One region of the Streptacidiphilus sp. PB12-B1b genome, then DNA from elsewhere that is predicted to be linked to it. Evidence: riboswitches for the same ligand, from Rfam matches in the RefSeq annotation. Region 1 holds a riboswitch; each other region holds the start of a gene.

The links. Region 1 has a riboswitch for S-adenosylmethionine ahead of GXW83_RS13975 (LLM class flavin-dependent oxidoreductase). Riboswitches for the same ligand answer to the same signal wherever they lie in the genome.
Region 2: another riboswitch for S-adenosylmethionine. It lies ahead of GXW83_RS09100 (aminotransferase class V-fold PLP-dependent enzyme); the one in region 1 lies ahead of GXW83_RS13975 (LLM class flavin-dependent oxidoreductase).
Region 3: another riboswitch for S-adenosylmethionine. It lies ahead of thrC (threonine synthase); the one in region 1 lies ahead of GXW83_RS13975 (LLM class flavin-dependent oxidoreductase).

Annotation. Positions count from the first base shown of each region.
Region 1 covers NZ_CP048405.1:3,087,421-3,092,714, forward strand. Annotated here, with positions in the region: gene GXW83_RS13955 (chloride channel protein) at 1-200, opposite strand, end outside; gene GXW83_RS13960 (M24 family metallopeptidase) at 338-1,024, opposite strand; gene GXW83_RS13965 (flavin reductase family protein) at 1,100-1,588, opposite strand; gene GXW83_RS13970 (NADPH-dependent FMN reductase) at 1,585-2,097, opposite strand; gene GXW83_RS13975 (LLM class flavin-dependent oxidoreductase) at 2,120-3,325, opposite strand; gene GXW83_RS35320 (putative leader peptide) at 3,608-3,751, opposite strand; SAM riboswitch class IV at 3,708-3,820, opposite strand; SAM riboswitch class IV at 3,942-4,052, shown strand; gene GXW83_RS34845 (putative leader peptide) at 4,086-4,220, shown strand; gene GXW83_RS13980 (amino acid ABC transporter permease) at 4,354-5,294, shown strand, end outside.
Region 2 covers NZ_CP048405.1:1,997,156-2,002,449, reverse strand. Annotated here, with positions in the region: gene GXW83_RS09100 (aminotransferase class V-fold PLP-dependent enzyme) at 36-1,415, opposite strand; SAM riboswitch class IV at 1,467-1,600, opposite strand; gene trpD (anthranilate phosphoribosyltransferase) at 1,692-2,768, opposite strand; gene GXW83_RS09090 (response regulator transcription factor) at 2,844-3,266, opposite strand; gene GXW83_RS09085 (heme-copper oxidase subunit III) at 3,552-4,172, shown strand; gene GXW83_RS09080 (c-type cytochrome) at 4,279-5,082, shown strand; gene GXW83_RS09075 (ubiquinol-cytochrome c reductase iron-sulfur subunit) at 5,079-5,294, shown strand, end outside.
Region 3 covers NZ_CP048405.1:687,693-692,986, forward strand. Annotated here, with positions in the region: gene otsB (trehalose-phosphatase) at 1-580, shown strand, start outside; gene GXW83_RS03250 (hypothetical protein) at 701-1,054, shown strand; gene GXW83_RS03255 (trehalose-6-phosphate synthase) at 1,074-2,498, opposite strand; gene GXW83_RS03260 (glucosyl-3-phosphoglycerate synthase) at 2,529-3,494, opposite strand; SAM riboswitch class I at 3,708-3,838, shown strand; gene thrC (threonine synthase) at 3,832-5,148, shown strand; gene GXW83_RS03270 (MoaD/ThiS family protein) at 5,145-5,294, shown strand, end outside.

The DNA.
Region 1 (5,294 bases):
GTGTACAGCAGCTTCTGGAGCTGGTCGACCGCCTGGAGGAAGCCGTACGCGCCCGCCGACAGCAGGACGCCGAGCACCCCCGCGAGCACCAGCAGCACCGGATACCCCTTGGCCCGCAGGGGCGCGAAGGGGTCGGCCGGCCGCGCCGCGGAGGCGCCGCCTGGGGGTACGTCCGATGACACCACGTCGCCTGACACCACGTCGCCTCCACCGCGCTGTGCTCCTGCCGACTCTCGGTCGATGGTGACAGCCTGATGCCGAGATACCCGGCATTTCGCATGTCCGCGCAGGTCAGCGTGGTAGGTGTGGGCCCGTCGGGGCGCCGTGGCCGGGCGCCCTAGAGGTCGAGCAGCTCCTCGTGGAAGCCGCCGAAGCCGCCCTCGCGGTCGATCAGGTGGACCTCCAGGATCCAGTGGGCCCGGTGCCCGGCGCGGTCGGTGCGGCGCATGGGCCCGTCGCTGCCGGGGGCGATGTACGACTGGATCCGGTCCCCGTCGATCAGCTCGTGCGGGAACTCGCCCACCAGGTGCCCGGAGTGGGTGTGGCCGAAGGTCCAGCCCGCCGCCTCGGACAGCCGCACCACCTCGGCGTACAGCTCCTCGCCGGTGATGTCCGGCCGGGCCTCGAAGTAGCGCCGCCCGGCCGCGAAGACCTCGGGCAGGTCATCGCGCAGTCGGTGCTTGACCGGGTCGTCGCCGAGGACGAAGGTGCGCCCGAAGTCGGCCTCCCACTCCTCGAAGAGCGGGCCGAAGTCGGCGAAGACGATGTCGTCCTCCGCGAGGACGCGGTCCGGCGGGTTCTCCCGGTAGGGGAGCAGGGTGTTCGGGCCGGAGCGGATGATCCGCTTGTGCCAGTAGCGCTTCACGTCGAACATCTCGTTGGCCAGGTCGCGGACGCGGTCGCTCACCGCCCGCTCGCTCTGCCCGGGGGTGATCAGCTCGCGGCGCTCCAGCTCGGCGAACAGCTCAACGGCCTTGGCCTGCGCGTCCAGCAGCTTCTCGGCACGCGTCGTCTCCTCATGCATGGGCCCGACCCTAGGGCCGGGCCCATGCACCGGCAAACACATTTCCCGGGGCGCCCCCGGAGGCCCCGGACGCCCTCAGGCGGAGAGCCGGCGGAAGCCGCTGGCGTGGAAGACCAGCGGCGGGACGGCCGGATCGGCGTCCAGCTCGTGCACCCGCAGCAGCACGATGTCGTGGTCGCCCGCCCGGATCACCTGCTCGACGCTGCAGTCCAGCCACGCGCCGGCGTCCTCCAGCAGGACCGCGCCGTCGGCGGTGGCGCGCCAGTCCAGCGACGCGAACCGGTCCGGGCCGCGCCCGGCCAGCTGTCGGCAGGCCCGCTCCTGGTGCGCGCCGAGGACGCTGACGCCCAGCCGTCCGCGGCCGCGCAGCACCGGCCAGGTGGACGAGGTGTGCGCGACGCAGACCGAGACCAGCGGCGGATCGAGCGACACCGAGGTGAAGGAGCTGGCGGCGATGCCGACCGGTCTGCCGTCGACCAGCGCGGCGACCGCGGTCACCCCGGTCGGGAAGGCGCCGAAGACGCGCCGCAGCTGCTCCGGGTGCAGGGCCTGGTCGACGCTCATGAGACCACCCGGACCGGTTCGGCGCCCAGGCTCGCCGCCACCTGCGGCCGTGCCGCTGTCAGCCACTTCTCCAGCTCCTCGGAGGCGGTGTAGTCCGCGTCCAGCAGGAACAGGCCCCGGGTCGGAACGGTGGCGCCCAGCTCCACCAGCACGGGCTTGAGCTGCAGCTCGGCCGCCAGCGAGTGCCGCCAGTGCGCGCCCAGCAGCAGCGGCACGGCGGTCACCCCGGCCAGCGAGCCGGAGCCGAGGCCGTCCAGGAACAGCTTCAGCAGCCCGGTGTAGGACGCCTTGTAGGTGGGGCTGGCGACCACCAGCAGGCTCGCGCCCTGGACCTCGGCGGCGGCCTCGGCCACCCGCGGGTCCTGCGGGTCGAACAGGGCCGGCCCGAGGTCGGCCAGCTCCACGGTGCGGTCGGGTTGACGGTCCGTCAGTCTCCCGGCGACCAGCTCGGCCGCCTCCCGGGTGCGGGACTGCGGCCTGGGGTTGCCGACGAGGACGACGACGCTCACGGGGTGCTCCTTCGGTGCGGTTTCACGGCGTGCGGACGGCGGTGGTGCGGGCGGACGCCGGTCGGGGTCCGGCCTCCTGCGGGGCCTCCGGATGGGCGGAGGCGGAGGCGGCGTCGGTGTCGGTGTCGGAGCGGGCGGTGTCGGTGTCGGAGCGGGCGGTGTCGGTGTCGGCGGGGTCGACCGGGGCCCAGGGCCACGGCGGGTCGGGGATGTCGCGGCGCAGCACCGGGGCGACGGCGGACTGGAACAGCTCCAGCGAGTCGCGGTGCTGCGCGGTGGTCAGCCCGCCCGGCTCGGCGTGCAGGTGCAGCACGCTGTGGCCGAACTGCTCGTGGTAGCGGTGCACCTTGTCGATGATCTGCTCCGGGCTGCCGATCAGGGCGGAGCTGCGTTCGACGAAGTCCTCCAGGGTGGCGAACACCGGCTCCAGGCCCTGCCGCCGGTGGAAGCCCAGGTAGCCCTCGAAGACCGGCCGGTAGTCGGCGAGGGCCTGCTGCGAGGTCGGCGCGGCGTAGAAGCCGGCCGTGCCCGCGCCCACCGCGGCCTGCGCCGGGTCGTGCCCGTAGTGCTCCCAGCGCTCGCGGTAGTAGCGGACGAGGGCGGCGTAGGGCTCGATCGTGTTGGTCACGTTGGCGGAGAACAGCGGATCGCCGTAGCGGGCGGCCAGGTCCACCGACTCGCGACTGGTGGCGCTGCCGTGCCAGACCCGGACCGGCCGCTGGTACGGCCGGGGCCAGACCTCCGCGTCCAGCAGCGCCGGACGGAACTTCGGCGAGGCGGTGACCTTGTCGTTGCGCCAGATCTCCCGGAACAGCTGGTACGACTCGGCGTTGCGGTCCCACTGGTCCTCGGGGGTGACCTGGAACAGTTCGCGCTGGGCGGTGCCGTTGCCCTTGCCGATGATCAGCTCCAGCCGGCCGCCGGAGAGGTGGTCCAGGGTGGCGTAGTCCTCGTAGGCGCGGACCGGGTCCAGCAGGCTCAGCGTGGTGACCGCGGTGAACAGCCTGATCCGCCGGGTGAGCGCGGCGACATGGCTGAGGACGACGGTGGGGGAGGAGGAGATGAACGGGCGCTCGTGCCGCTCGCCGACGCCGAACCCGTCGAAGCCCAGCTGCTCGGCGAGCAGCGCGCTGTCGACCACCTGCCGGAAGCGCTCCTGGGTGGACGGCTGGACGCCGGTGACCGGGTCGGGCGCGTGCACGATCAGGGTGATGGCGATGAACTTCATGCCGCTGCCCCCGGTATCCCGTGGATGCCGGTCACGGCGGCTGCGCCCGGCGGCGGCAACGGTGGTGCGGTGCGGTGCGGTTGGGGCATGGGAGGTCGCTTCCTGCTCGGGCGGAGGGGGGTGCCACCGGGGCTGCGGGCATGCCGGACGGAACCTGCGCCGGGCGGTGGCCCGGGGCAGCGTCGGCGGGGGAGGGTTCGGCGAGGGGGAGGGGGCCGGCGGGGGCGGCACGCGGCGCAGCGGTGTGCGGCGGCTGCCGGGTGAGCCGGACGGAGCCGGGGCTCAGGCCGCCGTACAGAGGGCGCTGGAGATGCGCTGCAGATCGATGTGACGACGCGAGTAGGTACCGATGGCTCGACGCACGGCGGTCCCCTCCTGCTCGATCTCGCGCTTGCGGACACCGGTTCGGCTCCGCCGGGTCGTCACCTGGAGCACCCCGCCGCGCAGGAGGGTTGCTGGTCAGCCAGCCAGGGCTTGCCGCTGACGCTCGTTACCTCTCCCCAACGTAACTCCGCAGGCGCCCCGAACACAATCCCCCCAGGTGGGCCGTGGGCGGCGGGGTCCGAACCGTGGACGGGCATTGCCGAAAGCCGGTGGAGCGGATAACTTGTGCCCTGGTTATGAGCATCAGTGTCAAGCCCTGGCTTGCTGATCGGCAACCCTCCCACGCGGCGGGGTGCTCCAGGTGACGACCCGACAGGACGCAGCCGTCCTGTAAGCGCGAGCCCCACGGGGGCCTGAGGAGGGCGAGGTGATCCGCATGCAGGTACGCACCACCGGCGACGGCGGCACGCCGCGCCCGTACGGCTTCGGCCGGCTCAGGGTCGCCCGGCGCCATGTCGACCTGCTGCGGGTGAGCAGCGCGCTGTGTCCGGGGACGTCCGCGGTCTGTTGACCGCCCGCGCCGTACGGCGTTGCACGCCGTCGGCCCTGCCCGGACCCGCCCGCTCACCCCCGCACGCCGCCACGCCGCCATGTCCCCACCATGGCGTGGTGCTGCACTTCCCTGGGACGGAAAGCACACCCTCATGAGCAGTTCTGAAACCTCCGCGCGGCCGTCCGCCGTGCCCGAACCACCGCCGCCGGCGGCCCCGCAGGCCGGGACCGGCGGCCGTCCCGACCTCGATCAGCTGCTCGACGCGAAGCCGGTACCGCTGCGCCGCCCCGGCCAGTGGGCCTCCGCCCTGGTCCTGCTGGTCCTGTTCGCCATGTTCGTGCACACGGTGCTGACCAACAGCCGGTTCCAGTGGGGCACCGTGGGGGACTACTTCCTCAACGCCTCGATCCTGCACGGGCTGGAGCTGACGCTCTGGCTCACCGCGGCGGTGATGGCCACCGGCTACCTGCTCGGGGTGGGCGTCGCCGCCATGCGGCTCTCCCGGAACCCGGTCCTGCGCTCGCTCAGCTTCGGCTTCGTCTGGCTGGTACGCTCCGTCCCGCTGCTGGTCCAGCTGCTCTTCTGGTACGAACTGGCCTCGCTGTACCCGCAGTTGTCGCTGGGCATCCCCTTCGGCCCGGAGTTCGCCACGGCCCGGACGGCGCACCTGTTCAGCGGGATCCTGGCCGCCTTCGTCGGGCTCAGCCTGGACGTCGCGGCCTTCTCCTCGGAGATCATCCGGGGCGGCATCCTGTCGGTGGAGCACGGCCAGACCGAGGCGGCCCAGGCACTGGGCCTCGGCAACGCCCGGATCTTCCGCCGGATCGTGCTCCCGCAGGCGATGCCGGCCATCGTCCCGGCCACCGGCAACCTGCTGATCGGAATGCTCAAGGCCACCTCCATCGTCAGCGTCATCGCGGTCCAGGACCTGCTCTACTCAGCGCAGTTGATCTACAATCAGAACTTTTTGATCGTCCCGCTGCTGCTGGTGGCGACGCTCTGGTACATCATCCTCACCACGCTGCTGTCGATCGGGCAGTTCTTCGTCGAGCGGTACTACGCCCGGGGCAGCAACCGCACCGCGCGCAAGGG
Region 2 (5,294 bases), 1.1 Mb from region 1:
CGCCGCCGCCCGGGCCCGCCGCCCGGGCGGTCCGGTCAGCGGCGGGTGTCGGGGACGCAGCGGCCGCCCTCGGTGCGGTAGGCCCACTGCGCGCCCTGGGTGACCAGCTCCCGCACCGCCGCCACGAAGCGGTCGACGTGCTCGTCCGGGGTGCCCGCGCCGAAGCTGACCCGGATCGCGTTCAGGCTGCGCTCCCCCGGCAGCGACGCCTCCGGCGCCCCGCACTCGGAGGGCACGTTCTCCTCGCCGCCGAGCAGGGTCCGCACCAGCGGGTGCGCGCAGAACAGGCCGTCGCGGACGCCGATGCCGTACTCGGCGGACAGCGCGGCGGAGAAGTGCGAGCTGTTCCAGCCCTGCACCACGAAGGAGAGCACGCCGACCCGCGGGTGGTCCTCGCCGAACAGGGTCAGCACCCGCACCTCGGGCACGGCCGCCAGGCCCTCGCGCAGCCGGGCGATCAGCTGCCGCTCCCGGGCCACCAGCGCGTCGAACCCGGCCTCGCGCAGCGCCCGGCAGGCCGAGGCGATCGCGTAGGCGCCGATGACGTTGGGCGAGCCCGCCTCGTGCCGGGCCGGGCCGCGGTGCCACTCGACCGCGACCGAGCCGTCCGCCTCCCGGGCCACGGTGCGGCTGGCCCCGCCGCCCGCCAGGTACGGCTCGGCGGCGTCCAGCCAGTCGGCGCGCCCGGCCAGGACCCCGGCGCCGAAGGGCGCGTACAGCTTGTGGCCGGAGAAGGCGACCCAGTCGACGTCCAGCTCGCGGACCGAGACCGGGTGGTGCGGGGCGAGCTGCGCGGCGTCCAGGACGATCCGGGCGCCGTACCGGTGCGCGGTCGCGGCCAGCTCGCGGACCGGCCAGATCTCCCCGGTGACGTTGGACGCGCCGGTCACGCAGACCAGCTCCGGCCGCGGCCCGCCCGCGGCGTGCGCGGCCGCCAGCGCCTCCTCCAGCGCGGCGACCGCCTGCTCCGGGGAGCGCGGGGCGCGCAGGTAGGTGACGTCCAGGCCGCGACCGCGCCAGGGCAGCAGCGAGGCGTGGTGCTCGGTCTCGAAGGCGTACACCCGGGTGCCCGCGGGCAGCGCGCTCGCCAGCAGGTTCAGCGAATCGGTGGTGGCCCGGGTGAAGACCACCTGGTCGTCCTCGCGCAGCTGGAGGAAGTCGGCGACGGTGGCGCGGCTCTGCTCGAACAGGTCGGTGGACAGCTGCGAGAGGTAGCCCGCCCCCCGGTGCACGCTGCCGTAGTAGGGGGCGTAGGCGGCGACGTCGTCCCAGACCCGCTGCAGGGCGGGGGCGCTGGCGGCGTAGTCGAGCGCCGCGTAGGTCACCTTCTCGCCGCCGACCAGCGGCACCTCGACCTCGCGGCCGAGGACGTCGAGCGGACGGCAGGTGTCGACGGCGTTCGGGTACGAGGACATGACTACCCCTCCAGGGCATCCAGTGGATCCCTGGCAGCAGCCGAACGAGGGGATCCGCGCTTGCCCTGCGACGGGTCGTCGCAAGGCCCGGTCGTCACCTGGAAGCACCCCGCCACGGACGGAGGGTTGCCGGACAGCCAGCCAGGGCCTTTGCGGTGCATCACCGCGTGCTGTCACTCGTGACCTGCGGACGATTATGCCAGGGGTCCGCCCGCCGGGCGAACCCCTGTCCGGATTGCGAGACGCGGCATCCGGGGGGCGGACGCCGCCGCCCGGCTATGGCTGCCGGTGGGTGGCCTGCGCCCAGCGGGCCAGCACCTGCTCGGCGGCGCCGGAGTCGATGGACTCGGCGGTGCGCTTCATCGCCGCCCGCATCTGCTCCACCAGCGGCGCGTCGGTCTGGTCCAGCGCGACCAGCGCGGAGGCCGAGTTGAGCAGCACCGCATCGCGCACCGGGCCGGGCTCCCCGGCCAGCACCCGGCGGGCGACCTTGGCGTTGTAGGCGGCGTCGGCCCCGCGCAGGGCCTCGATCCCGACGTACTCGACGCCGACGTCGTGCGGGTCGAAGGAGAACCGCTCCACGGAGCCGTTCCGCACCTGCCACACGGTGGAGGTACCGGTCACCGTCAACTCGTCGAGGCCGTCGTCACCCCTGAACACCAGTGCCGAGGAGCCCCGCTCGGCGAGCACCCCGGCGATCAGCCCGGCCATCCGGGTGTCGAAGCAGCCGACCGCGTTGGCGCCGACCCGGGCCGGGTTGGTGAGCGGGCCCAGCAGGTTGAACGAGGTGGGCACGCCCAGGTCGCCGCGGGCGGTGCCGGCGTGCCGCATGGCCGGGTGGAACACCGGCGCCGGGCAGTAGGTGATGCCCGCCTCGACCGCGACCTGCGCGATGCGCGGCGCGGTCAGCCGTAGGTTGATGCCCAGCTGCTCCAGCACGTCGGTGGCGCCGCTGGCGGAGGAGGCGGCCCGGTTGCCGTGCTTGACCACCAGCGCGCCCGCGCCCGCGGCGACGATCGCCGACATGGTGGAGATGTTGACGGTCTTGGCCCGGTCGCCGCCGGTGCCGACGATGTCCACCGCCCGGCCGGGCACCTCGATCACGGTGGCGTGCGCGTACATGGCCTCGACCAGCCCGGTGATCTCGCCGACCGTCTCGCCCTTGGCCCGCAGCGCCACCAGGAATCCGGCCACCTGGCTGGTGGTGGCCTCGCCGGTCATCACCTGGTCCATGGCCCAGGCGGTCTCGGCGGAGGACAGGTCGGCCCCGGAGATCAGCGCGCCGAGGACGTCCGGCCACGAGCGGGCCTGCACACGGTCGCCTCCGCCGTCCGCAGGGTGCACGTTCGCCATGGCCGTGGCCTCTCAGTCGTCCTTGTAATGGAGAGGCCAGCCTAGCGACTGGGTACCGCCCGCAAACCCGGGATCTCAGCCGACGAGATGCCGGTGATCGGCCCGCAGCAGGGTGCTCGCGGTCTCGGCCAGCGCCACCGGGTCGACCGGTGCGGCGATGGCGGCGTCGGCGCGGCTCCAGACCGCCAGCCAGGAGTCCTGCGGGCGGCCGATCAGCACCAGCACCGGCGGGCAGCCGTAGATCTCGTCCTTGAGCTGGCGGCACAGGCCCATCCCGCCGACCGGGGTCGCCTCGCCGTCCAGGACCAGCAGGTCCAGCCGCCGGACGCTCTTGGCGTGCGCGTCGAGGGCCATGACCACGGCGGGGGCGGTGGCGCACTCCAGGTACTGCAGCTCGGCGAGGTCGGGGGCGGGGCGCCGGCCCAGGGCCAGCCGCACCTGCTCGCGGGTGTTGCGGTCGTCGCTGTAGACAAGAACGTTCAGTGCCATCGTCCGCATCCCCTGGGGTGTGATCGGGACCACTTAGGCGTCGACACGGATGCTACTCCCGTATCTGATGCCCCAACAGCAGGCCGGAGCGGCCGCGCCCGGTCCACAGCCGTCCGGCTGCCCCGGCTTCACCATTTCGGGCGACCCTGGGCCTGTCGCGGCAGCGGGCCCCGGGCCCCCCACCCCCTGCCGAACGGGCTACCTGCCAGGTCGCCGGTCCGCCGGAGGGTACGTCACCAGCCGGACACACCGAGGTACACCCCCGAGGTGAGGACGGAATAAGGGACCGACATAATGTCGGTCGTGGCGACAGCAACTGCAGTAGAAACCGGGCACGCACACGGATCGGTCAACCGGCCGAACCTCACCAGCGTCGGAACCATCGTCTGGCTGGCATCCGAGCTGATGTTCTTCGCGGCCCTCTTCGCGATGTACTTCACTCTCCGTTCCGTTACCGGGACGGCCTACTGGCACTCACAGAACCATGTTCTCGACGTTCCCTTCGCGTCGGTGAACACGACGGTCCTGGTGCTCTCCTCGTTCACCTGCCAGATGGGTGTCTTCGCTGCCGAGCGCGGCGACGTGAAGAAGCTCCGGGCCTGGTTCATCACGACCTTCATCATGGGCGCGATCTTCATCGGCGGTCAGATCTACGAGTACACAGACCTGGTCAAGTCGCACGGGATCTCCCTGTCCTCGTCCCCGTTCGGCTCGGTGTTCTACCTGACCACCGGCTTCCACGGGATGCACGTGACGGGCGGCCTGATCGCCTTCCTGCTGGTCCTCGGACGCACGTACGCCGCCAAGCGGTTCACGCACGAGCAGGCCACGGCAGCGATCGTCGTGTCCTACTACTGGCACTTCGTCGACGTGGTCTGGATCGGCCTCTTTGCGACCATCTATCTGATCAAGTAGGCAGGGTCGGACCGTCCCCTCGGCTCACCGCCGGGCGGTCCCCACAGACCGACCTGACGGTCATCCAGACTCCAGACGCTCCTGATCCTCACACCGGGGTTAATCCGTGAAAAAGCTCTCCGCACGACGGCGCCACCCGCTGGCAGCGCTCGTCGTCCTACTCTTTGCGCTGGCGACCACCGGGGGGCTGTACGCCGCGTTCGCGCCGACCAGCAGTGCGCAGGCCGACACCAGCCAGTCCCTGGCGATCGAGCAGGGCAAGAAGCTGTTCCAGGTCGGCTGCTCCAGCTGCCACGGTCTGAACGGCCAAGGCACCAAGGACGGCCCGAGCCTGGTGGGCGTGGGAAGCGCCGCCGTGGACTTCCAGGTCGGCACCGGCCGTATGCCGGCCCAGCAGCCCGGTCCGCAGATCCCCTCCAAGAAGGTGATCTACAACCAGGCGCAGATCGACCAGATGGCGGCCTATGTCGCCACCCTGGGCCCTGGCCCGTCCATCCCCACCGCCAGTCAGTACGCCCCGGGCAATGTGGCCGCGGGCGGGGAGCTGTTCCGTACCAACTGCGCGCAGTGCCACAACTTCGCGGGCTCCGGCGGCGCGCTCTCGGAGGGCAAGTACGCGCCCCCTCTGAAGGGCGTGAGCGCCAAGCACATCTACGAGGCCATGCTGACCGGGCCGCAGAACATGCCCGCCTTCCCGGACACGACCCTGCCCCAGCAGCAGAAGCAGGACATCCTCGCCTTCGTCACGCACACGACGGACCAGGCGAAGAACCCCAACTACGGTGGTCTCTCCCTGGGCTCCCTCGGTCCGGTGACTGAGGGTCTCTTCGGCTGGATCTTCGCGCTGGGCGCCCTGATCGGCTTCGCCATCTGGATCGCTGCCCGCACCCCCAAGGCCAAGAAGTCATGACGAGCCAGGACAACATGTCTGAAGAACACCTGCCGGAGGCCACAGGCCACCACGGCGGAGCAGTCGCCGTACACGACGACCCCTTCGCCGACCCGGGGCTGCCGCCCCATGAGCACCGCCGCACCGACATCGACGAGCGGGCCGCCCGACGGGCCGAGCGCCAGGTTGCCTCGTGGTTCGTGCTGTCGATGATCGCCACGATCGGCTTCATC
Region 3 (5,294 bases), 2.4 Mb from region 1:
CTACGGCCTGGAGCGCTGGGACGCCGCCACCGGCGAGCTGCGCGCCCCCGAGGAGCATCCCGGCGTGGCCGCGCTGCGCGCCGACCTGGCCGCGCTGCCGGTGCCCGAGGGCACCTGGGTGGAGGACAAGGGCCACGCCATCGCCGTGCACACCCGCCGCACCGCCGACCCGGAGGCCGCGCTGCTCGCCCTGGACGCGCCGCTGCGCACCCTGGCCGAGCGGCACCGGCTGGCCGTCGAACCCGGCCGGATGGTGCTGGAGCTGCGCCCGCCGGGGATGGACAAGGGCGTCGCCCTGACCGCCTTCCTGCGCGAGCACAAGGCCGGGAGCGTGCTGTTCGCCGGGGACGACCTGGGCGATCTGGCCGCCTACGGCGCGGTCGAGGCGCTGCGCGACGGCTCGGTGAGCTTGGACGGCAGCGGCGGCTCCGACGCCTCCGGCCTGCCGGGGCTGCTGGTCTGCAGCGCCCCCGCCACCGGCGAGCCCCCGGTGGCGGCCCTCGCCGACCGGGCCGACCTGGTCGTCCCCGGCCCGGACGGCGTCGCCGCGCTGCTCACCGCCCTCGCCGACGCGCTCTGAAGCCCCGCCCCCGGCCCGGCCGAAGCCCCGGCCGGGGGCCGCCCGGCGCGGGGCCGTACCGTAAGGGGGGCCGCGCCACCGGGCGGCCGCCACACGCGACGGAGAGCTGGGAGGGCCGGCATGCCCGAGGCACGCTGGGTACGGGACGAGTCCCGCAAGCGCTGGGCGGCGCTGGGCTTCGACGGGCGCGAGGAGCTGTTCCGGCTCGCCCGCGAGGGCAAGCCCAGCCCGGACGTGGAGCTGTCGCTGGCCGCCGTGCACTGGTCCTGGGCGGTCCTCGGCCGTCCGGACGCCCGCCGCTCCTACCCGCTGGGGGACGCGCTGCTGCACTTCGCGCCCGCCGCCATGTTCGACAACGTCTACAACGGCACCCGGCAGCACGACTTCCGCCGGTCCGTCCGCCGCGAGGCGCGCCGGGTCGAGGCGGCCAACCTGCCCCGGCTGCGCCAGCTGGGCATCGACACCTCCCGCTGAGCCGCCCGGCCCGGCCGGGCTAGGACGACAGCGCCCGGTACTGGTCCAGGAACCAGGTGCTCGGCGGCACCGCGGTGGCCGCCTCGGCCAGCCGCTTGCAGCGGGCCGCGCGCTCGTCGCGGTCCATGGTCAGCGCGGTGTGCAGGGCCTCGGCGGTCTCGATCACGTCGTACGGGTTGACCGTGACGGCGTCCTCGCCGAGCTCGGCGAAGGCGCCGGCCTCGCGGGAGAGCACCAGCGCGCAGCCGTCGTCGGAGACCACCGGGATCTCCTTGGCGACCAGGTTCATGCCGTCCCGGATCGGGTTGACCAGGGCCACGTCGGCCAGCCGGTAGGCGGCCAGCGACCTCGGGAAGTCGTCGTCGACGTGCAGCATCACCGGCTGCCAGGTCGGCGTGCCCAGCTCGTCGTTGATCTCCTGCGCGGTGCGCAGCACCGAGGCGGTGTACTCGCGGTACTCCGGCAGGTCGTGCCGCGAGGGGTAGGCGAAGGCGATGTGGACCACCCGGTCCAGCCACTCCGGGCGGGTCCGCAGCAGGTGCCGGTAGGCGTGCAGGCCGCGCACGATGTTCTTGGACAGCTCGGTGCGGTCCACCCGGACGACGGTGCGCCGGTCCCCGACCGCCTCGCGCAGCGCGGCCAGCCGGGCGTCCACGTCGGGCCGGTGCGCGCGCTCGCGCAGGAAGTCGCCGTCGGCGCCGAGCGGGTGCACGCCCAGGTGGGTGGTGCGGCCCTGGTGCGTGACGACCGGGGCGTCGCCGCTGCGGTCCACCTCCGCGCCGAGGACGTGCTCGCAGCAGTCGGCGAAGGCGTCGGCCCAGCGGCGGGTGAGGAACCCGGCCCGGTCCGCGCCGAGGATGCCGGTCAGCACCTCGGCCGCCACGTCGTCCGGCAGCAGCCGGTAGTAGTCCGGCGGCGCCCAGGGCGTGTGCGAGAAGTGCCCGATCCGCAGGTCCGGCCGCAGCTCGCGGAGCAGCCGGGGTGTCAGTGACAGGTGGTAGTCCTGGACGAGCACGGTGGCCCCGGGCGCGGCAGCCTCGGCCAGCGCCTCGGCGAAGGCCGTGTTGTACGCCTGGTAGGAGGCCCACTCGCGGCGGAAGGAGGCCCCGAAGACCGGAGTCGTCGGCGTGTTGTAGATCAGGTGGTGGACGAACCAGAGGGTGGAGTTGGCGACGCCGTTGTAGGCCCGGGCGAAGGTGCCCGGGTCGATGTCCAGCATGCGTACGGAGGGGTCGGTGACCCCCTGCCGGGTGGCGGCGCGGTCGCCCTCGGTCAGGGCGGCGCAGACCCACACCGACTCGATCTCGTCGCCGATCGCGGACAGCCCGGAGACCAGGCCCCCGCCGCCCCGGCGCGGGGTGAGCGTCCCGTCGTCCTCGACCGTGTACGAGACGGGCCCCCGGTTGGAGGCGAGCAGGATCCGGGCGGGGCTTGCGTTGACCATGGTTGAGAGCCTTGCCGCAGCGGAGCAGGGTCAAACCCGGTATTCGGGCAGGCTGACCACGGGAGGCCGGTCGGTGCCCGGTATCGGCACGGTCAGGGGGGCGAAGCCGGTGGGCGTTCGGGTGAACTGGGTGAGGTACGGGCTGACCAGGTCGTCGCTGGGCTTGAGCCGGTCGCTGCGGGCCAGCCGGTCCAGGGCGGTGCGGTAGATGGTGGCCGCCATCCGGCCCAGGGCCTGCGCGTCCTGGTGCCGGTGGTGCCGCACGCCCACGTCGACCTGCGCCAGGGCGTCCAGTCCGGCCAGTTCCAGGGCGTCCACCAGCAGGCCCAGCTCCACCCCGTAGCCGGTGGCGAAGGGCAGCCGCTCCAGCAGCGAGCGCCGCGCCGCGTACTCGCCGCCGAGCGGCTGGACGAAGCCGGCCAGCCGGGGCCAGTGCAGGTTCAGCAGCGGGCGGGCGACCAGCTCGGTGACCCTGCCCCCGCCGGCCGGGATGGAGACCGTCTCGGTGTCCAGCGGCCGGTCGTACATGGCCTTCACGAAGGCCACCCCGGGGTCGGTGAGCAGCGGGCCGACGATGCCGGAGACGAAGGCCGAGGAGAACTCGCGCAGGTCGGCGTCGATGAAGCAGACGATGTCGCCCCGGGTGGCCAGCAGCGAGCGCCACAGCACCTCGCCCTTGCCGGGCTCGGCCGGGAGCCGCGGCAGGATGGCGTCCCGGTGCACCACCCGGGCCCCGGCCTCCGCCGCGACTCGCGCGGTGCCGTCGGTGGAGCCGGAGTCGACCACCACCAGTTCGTCGACCAGCGGCGCGGCGTCCATCAGGTCACGGCGGATGGCGGCGACGATGGCGCCGACGGTGGCCTCCTCGTCCAGGGCCGGCAGCACCACGCTGACCGTGGCCCCGGTGGCGCGCTTGGCGTCCAGCAGCTGCGGCAGCGGCCGGTCGGCCGCCGTCCAGGAGCGGCGGCCCAGCCAGTCCGCGACCTCGTCAAGCACAGCACTCCTCGGTAGTGGCTCCGTAGTTGCCCCGCGGTGGCGGCGTCCGGCGCAGCGGGGCGTCCCGTCTCGCCTCGCGGACGACTGCCGTCCGCGCGCGGCGCTTCGGTTACAGTCTTGGAGGACACGGCACGCCCATTGCAGCGGGGGTGCCCAGTCTTACGCACAAATGCGAACCGGCGCTGACCGACAGGTCGCGCGCGGACGCCATAGAGCTCATCCAGAGGGACTGAGGGAACGGCCCGTCGAAGTCCCGGCAACCCTCCTGCCAGCCGGCCTGCGGCCCTGGTGGGGAAGGTGCCAATTCCGTCCCGTGGCGAGACACGCCCCGGGGAAGATGAGGAGAGAGGGCCTCGCCACCATGGCAGTCACTGCTGTTACGTCCGTCACACCGCCCGTCGCACCGGAGGCCTTCGGCCCCGCCGTGGCGCTGTCCTGTCGGGAGTGCGGCGCCCGCACCCCGCTCGCACCGGACTTCGCCTGTACCCAGTGTTTCGGCCCGCTCGAAGTGGCCTACGACCTGCCCGTCGGCGATCCCGAGGCGCTGCGCGCCCGGATCGAGGCCGGCCCGGCCAACATCTGGCGCTACGCCCCGCTGCTGCCGGTCGCCGCCGACGTGGCCGACCGCCCCAACCTGAACCCCGGCTGGACCAAGCTGGTCAAGGCCGACAACCTGGCCCGCGAGCTGGGCGTCACCGGCGGCCTGTACGTCAAGGACGACTCCGGCAACCCCACCCACTCGTTCAAGGACCGGGTGGTGGCGATCGCCGTCGAGGCTGCCCGCACCTTCGGCTTCACCACCCTCTCCTGCTCCTCCACCGGCAACCTGGCCGGGGCGGTCGGCGCGGCCGCCGCCCGCACCGGGCTGCGCTCCTGCGTGTTCATCCCGCACGACCTGGAGCAGGGCAAGGTGGTCATGGCCGCGGTGTACGGCGGCGAGCTGGTCGGCATCGAGGGCAACTACGACGACGTGAACCGCTTCTGCTCGGAGCTGATCGGCGACCCGGCCGGCGAGGGCTGGGGCTTCGTCAACGTCAACCTGCGGCCGTACTACGGCGAGGGTTCCAAGACCCTGGCGTACGAGATCTGCGAGCAGCTGGGCTGGCGGCTGCCGGACCAGATCGTCATCCCGATCGCCTCGGGCTCGCAGCTCACCAAGATCGACAAGGGGCTGAAGGAGCTGATCGCCCTCGGCCTGGTCGAGGACAAGCCGTACAAGATCTTCGGCGCCCAGGCCGAGGGCTGCTCGCCGGTGTCGGTCGCCTTCAAGGCCGGGCGCGACGTGATCCGCCCGCAGAAGCCGGACACCATCGCCAAGTCCCTGGCCATCGGCAACCCGGCGGACGGCCCCTACGTGCTGGACATCTGCAGCCGCACCGGCGGCGCGGTCGAGGACGTCAACGACGAGCAGGTGGTCGACGCCATCAAGCTGCTGGCCCGCACCGAGGGCATCTTCGCGGAGACCGCGGGCGGCGTCACCGTGGGCGTGCTGCAGAAGCTCATCAAGAACGGCCTGCTCGACCCGGCCGCCGAGACCGTCGTCCTGAACACCGGTGACGGCCTGAAGACCCTGGACGCGGTGGAGCCGACCACCGGCCTGTCCGCGACCATCCGCCCGACCCTTGACTCGTTCCGAGAGGCTGGCCTCGCATGAGTGTCTCCGTCCGCATCCCGACGATCCTGCGCACCTACACCGGCGGCGCGGCCGAGGTGAAGGCCGAGGGCGCCACCCTCGCCGCCGTCATCGCCGACCTGGAGGCCAACCACGCGGGCATCAGCGACCGCATCCTGGACGACGGC